2 regions of the Paraburkholderia sp. CHISQ3 genome follow, and region 1 is predicted to be linked to the other one. Evidence: riboswitches for the same ligand, from Rfam matches in the RefSeq annotation. Region 1 holds a riboswitch; the other holds the start of a gene.
The links. Region 1 has a riboswitch for cobalamin ahead of M0D65_RS11225 (TonB-dependent receptor). Riboswitches for the same ligand answer to the same signal wherever they lie in the genome.

Region 1 (4,492 bases):
GAATCCACTGCCGGTCGCCGGTGCATGCTGCGAAGGCGTCGATGCGTGCCTGATCGACGGTGACCCAGTCCGATATGCCCAGTTCACGGCCTACGAAGTCGTCGATCGTGGCGACGCTGTATCCATTGATGCTCATCGTGTCTGCTCCTTAAGGCCGGTCACGCGAACTGTTCGCGCAACCACTTCTTGTTGGTTTTGCCGACGCTCGTTTTCTGCAGTGCTTCGACGAACTTGACGATCTGCGGCACCGCGTACTTCGAGATCCGCCCGGTCTTGCAGAAACCCATCACGTGTTCCTTGACGCCGTCTTCGGTCAACGCCGCGCCCGCCTTCAGCACCACGAGCGCCACCGGCCGTTCGCCCCATTTGTCGTCCTTGATGCCGATCACCGCGACTTCCGCGACATCGGGGTGCTGCGAAATCAGGCTCTCGATTTCAAGCGACGAAATCCATTCACCGCCCGACTTGATGACGTCCTTGATGCGATCGGTGATCTGGATGTTGCCGGTCGCGTCGATGTTCGCGATGTCCTGGGTATGCAGGTAACCGCCAGCCCAGAGTTGCGTGGAGGCATCGGGATTGTTCAGGTAGCCCTGCGTGAGCCACGGTGCACGCGCGACGATCTCGCCGTAGGCCTTGCCGTCGTGCGCAACGTCTTCCATGCTCTCGTTGACGATGCGCAGATCGACGAGCGGAACGGGAAAGCCGGTCTTGCAGCGCAGACGCACCTCTTCATCGCGATCGAGCGGGCCGGTGTGCGGCGGTAGTTGCGCGAGGCTCAAGACAGGACACGTCTCCGACATCCCGTAGCCGACGAAGATATCGATGCCGCGCTCGAGCGCCGCGCTCGCAAGACCATGCGGCAGCGCGCCGCCGCCGATGATCACCTTCCACTTGCTGAAGTCCGCGTGCTTCGCGGTATCGCACGAAAGCAGCATGTGCAGGATCGTGCCGACGCAGTGCGAAAACGTGACGCCTTCGTCGCGGATCAGTTGTACGAGACGCTCGGGTACGTAGCGGCCCGGATAGACCTGCTTCACGCCTAACACGGTGGCGATGTAGGGCATGCCCCAGGCGTGCACATGGAACATCGGCGTGAGCGGCATATAGACGTCGCCGCGATGAAAGCGCTGGCCCGACATCGGACTCGCGAGCGCCGCCATCAAGGTCAGCGTGTGCAGAACCAGCTGACGATGCGAGAAGTACACGCCCTTGGGCAGGCCCGTAGTACCGGTCGTATAGAACGTGGTGGCCCGGGTGTTCTCGTCGAAGTCGGGGAAGTCGTAGCTCGTGGCGCTCGTTGCGAGCATCGCTTCGTATTCGGTAGCGAACGCAATGGTGTGTGCGGTCGGTTCACTACCCGGCTCATCGATCCATACGAAGGTGCGGACCGTTTCGAGTTGATCCTTGATCGCTTCGACCACCGGCAGGAAATCGGTGTGAACGAACAGCACCTCGGCGCCGGCGTGATTGATCGTGTAGGCGATCTCGGCCTCCGACAGGCGCACGTTGACCGTCTGCAGCACGGCACCCATCATCGGGACCGCGAAGTACGCCTCCAGATAGCGGTGGCTGTCCCAGTCCATCACCGCCACCGTGCTGCCGTGCCGCACGCCGAGCCCGTCGAGACCATTGGCGAGCCGCGCAATGCGTTCCTTCAGCGTGGTGTAGGTCATCCGCAGCTTGCCGCGGTAGACGATTTCCTGGTCCGGTGCCTGAACGAACGACGTATGCAGCAACTGCTTGATCAGCAGCGGATAGGCGTACGGGGAAGGCGTGATGTCTTGCACGGCGTCCTGCATCTAAATCTCCTTGAGTCGAGAAATCGATCGGGCTGACACAGGCTGTGGGTACGTATCGCGTGCGGTGGCATCCCGGTTGATGCCATCATCGATTTGATCAGGGGGACGGACTATCCCCCGAACAGGGGAGCGTTATGGGGGTAGGCGCGCCGCGGAGATTGCGGCGCAGACGGGGCCGTTGCAAAAGCGCGTCGCACGAGCCCCGCGTTTGCCCGAAAAGATTGACTGCGCCGCGCGGGAATCGTTACGCTCTCGCCTCGATGGTTCCCGTGATAGGGATAAAAGGGAACGCAGTAGTCGCGTCGATGGATCGACGCTTCGAGTCTGCGGCTGCCCCCGCAACTGTAAGCGGCGAGTCCGTGCCACTCATGGCCACTGGGAAACCGGGAAGGTCGGCACCGGGCGGCGACCCGTGAGCCAGGAGACCTGCCATCAACCGAGGTCCTGCAGCCGCGCCGGGCGGGGTGTCCCGAAGCGCGAGCACCGCGTGATGCGAGTGCGTGTTGCAAGGACGGCTCCGACCTCTGGATCTGTCACATGGCTAGCATCATTAGAAAAACCGCTTTCTTTCAGAAAGCTTTCTCGCGTCGCGTTGCGGGAGTTGCGGGAATTTCCGCCGCCCTCGCCCTTTCGTTCGGTGCATCGATCGCACAGGCGGCTGACGATTCGACGTCGCCACCAGCGCCGCAATCTTCCTCCGACACCACGACCACACTGCCGAACATCGTCGTCACCGGCGATACGCAGCATCTACCGCAATCGTTCGATCAACGGTATGCGACGACGCACGTTCTGACGCGTCAGGATCTCGACCGGCTCTCGCCCGCCGATCCCAGCATCACGCAGGCGCTCGCTACGCTTCCCGGTGTTACCGTTGCGCAGAACGGCGGGCCGGGCGCGACGGCGTCTGTCAGCATTCGCGGTTCGTCGGGTGCGCAGGTTGCCGTGTTTATCGACGGTATCCGCGTGGGCTCCGCGACCACGGGCACAGCGGAATGGGCCGATCTGCCGGCTTCAGCCTTTGAGCGTGTCGAAGTGATTTCAGGTCCCGCGGCGGCTTCGTTCGGCGCCAACGCGGTGGGCGGTGTCGTGCAGCTGTTCACACGCCACTCGGCGAATCAGCCCAACCAGACCACGATCTCCACCGGTGGCGGTTCGAACAAGACGTTTGATACGCAGATTCGTACGTCCGGCAGTATCCCCTCGACCGGCCCACTTGCTGCGCTTGCCGGGCTCACATATTCGCTCGGATTGCACGACTACAACACGGCCGGGATCGATACGACCCAGCCTTACGCATACGGTCACGAAGCAGGCCGCAATCCGTACCACGCGCAGGATATCGACGGCCGCCTCGGCTATGCGCACGGCGACTGGTCGATTTCCACGTTCGCGCTTTATCACCGGTCGGACCTCTCGTACGACAATGCGGGCGGCGATAACCGGCAACTCGATCACCAGTTGACGACGGGCGTCGCATTCCACTGGGACATCGCACCGGACACGCAGTTCGACCAGTCCGTCGGTTACGCGAACGACCGCCAGTTTTACTACACCACCAACAGCCCGGGTATTTCGAGCGACAAGATCGACTCGACGCGTCTCAGCACATCGACGTCGCTCACGCATCAGGAAAAGGGCTTCCGGTTGTTCGGCCTGCCGCTGTCGGGTGAGACGAAGCTTGCCTACGACTTCTCGCGCGAACAAGCCTTCCTGCCTGTCGATATCCCAACCGGCGTGCCGACGCGCAACGATTCCGCGGTGTCGCTCCATCAGTCGGCCACGCTCGGTGCGCTCACGCTGTTCCTCGCGGGACGCCATGAGATTGTCGAAGGCCAGTCGGTCAACACCGGCAATGTCGCCGTGTCGTATGCGATCACGCCCGTCTACACGGCGCGACTGTCATACGGCAACGCGTTCCGTCTGCCGACTTTCAACGATCTGTACTACCCGCAATTCGGCAACCCGAATCTCCGGCCCGAACGCAGCGATTCAGTCGAAGCAGCACTCGACGCGGCCACTTCGTTCGGCAATTTCTCGCTGGCGATTTACAACACCCGCGTGCATAACCTGATTGCGTATAACTCGGCGACCTTCGCGCCCGATAACATCGGCGAAGCGCGTATTCAGGGCATCGACCTCTCGTACAAAGGCACACTCGGCAAGTCCACACCCGTCAGTCTTGCTGTCGGCATCCTGAATCCGCAGGACATCACCGACCGCAGCTGGCTCAATCGTCGCCCGCGTCAAACGGTCAACCTGAGTGTCGATCACACCTGGGATGAGTTCCACCTGCATGCGCTCAGCACGGGCGTCTCTGTGCTGTATGGCGGGACGACGTTTGACGATCAGTTCAATGCGACTTATCTGCCGTCTTATACGCGGGTCGATTTGCGCGCGTCGTATCGGGTTAATTCGCATCTCACGGTGTCGGCGAATCTGTCGAATCTGTTCAACCGGCAGTATGTGACGGCGTATGGATATAACACGCTGGGGCGGACGGCGTTTGGGAAGGTTTCTTATACGTTTTAGGTGGGGGAAGTAAGGCCGGTCGTTGTGGTGTGCCGGTCGGTACTTACGCGTTTGCGGCGAGACGAAAAGCAGCCTCCGCCTGCACGATAACTATCGTGCACGCCCAGTAGGTAATCCGATTCATAGAGCCGCGCTTTGGGGTCGACTCGACCGGCGCG
Region 2 (4,492 bases), 270 kb from region 1:
GCGGCCGAGATCCCAGCCTCCGCCCCATGGGTTGTTCAGCACATAGAAGTTGCCGGCGGAGTCCTTGCCGATACCGGTGACGCGCGTGAAGCGCTTGTCGCCGACCTGGCCTTTGATACCCGTCGTGTTGTCGAGATATCCGCCTTTGATCCCAAACGTACCGACCTGAAATGGAATGAGCCAGGTGTTATAGATCTTGATGTTCATGTCCGGCCCTTCGTCGCCGACAACGAGCAGTTGTTTCGCCGTGTCGAAAAACAGCGCCGAAGGTTTCGCACCAGTGGGCATCTGGATAGTGTTCATCGCCGTGCCGGTGGAACTGAATTCGGCGATCGTGCCCGCGCTCTTCTGGGCGACCCAGAGATTGCCGGAGCTGTCGATGGCAAGCGCGCCAGGCGACGTCACGTTGATGTCTTGCTGCCAGACACCGTCTGTGGTGTAGACGCGGACCCGATTGCCAGGAAGGTCGCTCGCATACAGCAGCGAGCCCGAGGTGGCGAGCCCGGTCACGACATCGGCATGGGTTTCGGTTGTGTCCGCACTGACGTTGATGAGCACATCGCGCGTTTGCGTGGTGCGGTTGTAGCGTCCCACTGCGCCGCTGCCGTACACGTTGTTGAATTGCAAGGCGGCGAAGATCGATGTGGCGTTGCCGGTAATGGCGCTGCCCTGGAACTCGTTGTGCAGGCCAAACGAGCCGATGCCCTTGCCGCTCTGATAGAGCGCGACGCCACCTTCGTTTTCATCCCAGAACGACGCGGTGTAGATGACGCCTTCGGGCGCGACCCACATCGAGCGCGCGGTACTGCCCACATGCGTGGCGTCGGTGCCGAAGGTGTTGGCGATCCAGTCGGTGGTGTACTGCTGCGCCTGACATACCGGCGCGATCGTAGCGATCAGCACGGCGGAAAGAAACGCGGAATAGATGCGATGCTTGATCATCGGTGAATCCTCTCAGCAGTATTGTTTTTCCCTGACCTCCCAATATAGTTCGCGAATCGCGAACATGGGTGATGTTGCGATGACAATTGCACGAGAATATCGACGCGCGTTGCATGCGACGATGTTTGCAAGCCTTACACGCGCGTTAGATTGCGTGAGTGCGATGAAGGACTGCGCACCATGTGCGTGCGCAACGGACATGCAAATGAAAGTCGAGCCTCATGCGGAGCGCATGCAGGAGATGAGCGACGCGCAGATCGATCCCACTATCTATGCAGCGGGCCACCAGACCCAGCCGCGTGTCGAACGTTGCAATTCGATGCGCGAGAGCGGGCCGACTTCGATTCGCGTGTAAGCAGCGAGCGGTGCACGTAGCGCATGCAGTAGCGCGGCGCGTATCACGACAGCATGCGTGACTGCGACGACGGCAGGTACTTCTGGAAGTTGTTCGAGCCACTGCGCGACCCGCGTCGACACCGCGGCGAACGATTCGCCATCGGGCGGCGCGGCATGGGGATCGGTGCTCCAGGCGGAGAGCATCGGCAGCTCGTCTGTTGCGATGTCCGCGACGCGCTGGCCATGCCAGCGGCCGTAACTCATGTCGGCAAGCGCAGGTGCGATGTCGGCGGTGAGATTCAACGCTGCGGCCGTTTCGCGAGCACATGGGGCAGGGCTGCTGAATACGAGCGCATCGCGAGGCACATCGAGTTGTGCGCGATACGCATGCGCGTCGTCACGACCGCGTGCATCGAGTGGATCGTCGGCGGGGAAGCGGCCGCTGCGCATCGCGGCGGTCGCTGCATGGCTTACTAGCCATAACCGTGTGTGCATTGCGCTGCTCTCCCATGAAGCGTGTGCCGCGAAGTTTAGCGCGTAGAATAACGCCGCTGAAGCAAGGAAGCCGGTGCAAGTCCGGTGCGGTCGCGCCACTGTAATCGGTTCAATGAAGAACCGGAAGCCAGACCCTCGCTTCACGTCATCTTTTTCTCACGACCACCACGACTATCGGGGCGCGTAACCCCAGGAGAAGTCCGTCATGACCGATGCTGTTTTCAAACCGGCTGTCCAGCCGGTGCCGATCCCTCTGCGTGAATTGCTGCCGTGGATTATCTTCGGCGGCCTGCTGCTGTTACTGGCGATCTATTTCGTCGGCGCCGAAGAAGGCGCGACGTCGTTGATCCCCGGCATGTACGTGCACGAGTTCGTGCACGACGGCCGCCATCTGCTCGGCTTTCCTTGCCACTAACCGGGAGTCGACATGGTCGGTAGATTGTTGATGCGCGGGATGCTCACGGGCATCGTCGCGGGATTGCTCACGTTCACTTTTGCGAAGATCGCCGGCGAACCGCAGGTCGATCAGGCGATCTCGTTCGAAGAGAAAGCCGATGCCGCGAAGGGCGAAGCGCCCGAGCCAGAAATTGTCAGCCGTCACACGCAGGCGGGGCTCGGTTTGTTGACCGGTGTGGTCGTGTATGGCGCGGCGGTGGGCGGCTTGTTCTCGCTCGTGTTCGCGTATGCATACGGCCGCTCGGGCCGGCTCGGTGCACGTGCGTTGTCGGCGTTGCTCGCGCTCGCAGCATTCGTCGCGATCGTGATCGTGCCGAATCTCAAGTATCCGGCCAATCCGCCATCGATCGGCGACCCCGAGACGATCGGCTATCGCACGGGCCTGTTCTTCCTGATGATCGCGATCTCGCTGGCGGCGACGGTGTTCTCGTTGAAGCTGCGGCGTCATGCGGCTGCACGATTTGGCGCGTGGAATGGAGCGATCGTCGCCGGTGCGGTGTTTATCGTCATCATCGCGGCCGTGCAACTCGGCCTGCCGTCGATCAACGAAGTGCCCGCCGCGTTCCCTGCTGCGCTGTTGTGGAAATTCCGCCTCGCGGCGCTTGGCATGCAGGCGATCATGTGGACGACGATCGGGTTGCTGTTCGGTGCGCTCGTCGAGCGTGCACAGCAGAGCTCGCGCAACGTGTTGCCGGCCGGGCTGTGAACGGTTGAAGTCGAGAAGTCGAGCGAGCGCGACACCGGCGAAATCCTGCTGCGCGTTGCTGCTTCACATCGGCGCGGGCCGATGTTGCCGCAGCAGTCCATCGCGAATGAACTGCGCGAGTTCGCGTCCGGCCGGGTTGGCGCCCTGCGCAGGAAATCGCAGGCTGATCGCGAACGGCGGAAGTTCGGGCAGTTGAGCATCCGCGCTGAGAATGTCGAGATCGGCGGGCACGGTCGACGTCAGCCACGCGGTCACAGCGAGCCCGCTGCGCACCGTCGCGGTGGTCGCTTCGATGTTGCCGCTCTCGAAGACCGTGCGCCACTCGATGCCACTGCTGCCCAGCGCACCGAGCACGGTCTGCCGGAATGCGCAGGTATCGCTCACCATCGAGACCGGCAGCGGTCGCTTCAGATGCGCGCTGCCGCCGCGCGCGCCGACCCACACCAGGCGTTCGACACGCAGACATTCGCCACTTGCTTCGGTTGCAGGTTCTTCGATCACTGCGACATCGAGCGAACCGCGCGCGAGTGCCTCCGCGAGCTCCGGCGATGAACCGCAGACAATCGCCATCTCCACGTTCGGCCATGCTTCGGTAAACGCCTTGAAGATCGGCGCGAAGCAGGCACCGACCAGATCGTAGGGCACACCCAGACGCACCTGGCCGAGTATCGGACGGGCCGCCATATCCGCCCAGATTTCATCGTTCATGCCGAGCAGGCGTTTCGCCTTGCCGAGAAAGCGTTCGCCGACCTGAGTCAGTTCGAGCTGGCGTCCGACGCGGTCGAACAGGTCGCAACCCAAAGCCTCCTCGAGGCGCTTGATCTGCTGGCTCACCGCGCCCTGAGTCAGGTGCAGGCGGTTGGCGGCAACGGTCATGCTGCTGTGGTCGGCAACCACAACGAAAGTGCGTACCAGTGCGAGGTCGAGATTTCGGTTCATCGTCGCATTATATTGTCTAATGTGAATCATCATAAACTTTCGATTTTCTAATGTGAACGAGATGACTACAGTGACGTTTTGCTCCGGAACGCTGCCATGTCCTTCGTCGCCACCTCGACCGGCTCGATCGCACCGTTGATCCTGTTTGCCGCCGTCGCCACCGTGACACCGGGTGGCGCGACGGCGCTTGCCACTGCGTCGGGCTCGCAGTTCGGCTTTCGCCGCTCGATTCCATTGATGGCGGGCATCGCGCTGGGGCTTGCGTCGCTGGCCGCCGCTGCCGCCGCCGGTCTCGCTGGCGTGCTGCTGGCCGCGCCCGTGCTGCAGACCGGCATGAAGGCGATCGGCAGCGCATATCTGCTGTGGCTGGCGTGGCGGGTCGCGCGCAGCGGGGCGCCCGATCTCGACCGCTCGACGGCGGCGCCCACCACCTTGCTCGGCGGGGCGTGTCTGCTCTGGCTCAATCCGAAGGGTTGGGCCATGGCGCTCGGCGCGGCGGCGTCGTTCGCGATGCTCGCGAACGGACCGCTGCATCTCGCGTTGCTGCTTGGCGGCGCGTTCGGGGTGTCGGCGGCGGTGTCGCTGTCGCTGTGGTGCGCAGCCGGCGTGCTGCTCGCG

Region 2: linked by a shared signal. The riboswitch ahead of M0D65_RS12430 (CbtB-domain containing protein) and the one ahead of M0D65_RS11225 (TonB-dependent receptor) in region 1 are both predicted to bind cobalamin.

The regions. Positions count from the first base shown of each region.
Region 1 is NZ_JALPRG010000004.1:291,339-295,830, forward strand. It holds gene M0D65_RS11215 (MaoC family dehydratase) at 1-136, opposite strand, end outside; gene M0D65_RS11220 (fatty acid--CoA ligase) at 159-1,802, opposite strand; cobalamin riboswitch at 2,047-2,251, shown strand; gene M0D65_RS11225 (TonB-dependent receptor) at 2,340-4,334, shown strand.
Region 2 is NZ_JALPRG010000004.1:561,036-565,527, reverse strand. It holds gene M0D65_RS12440 (SMP-30/gluconolactonase/LRE family protein) at 1-942, opposite strand, end outside; gene M0D65_RS12435 (histidine phosphatase family protein) at 1,213-1,773, opposite strand; cobalamin riboswitch at 1,788-1,931, shown strand; gene M0D65_RS12430 (CbtB-domain containing protein) at 1,979-2,188, shown strand; gene M0D65_RS12425 (CbtA family protein) at 2,201-2,935, shown strand; gene M0D65_RS12420 (LysR substrate-binding domain-containing protein) at 2,999-3,874, opposite strand; gene M0D65_RS12415 (LysE family translocator) at 3,971-4,492, shown strand, end outside.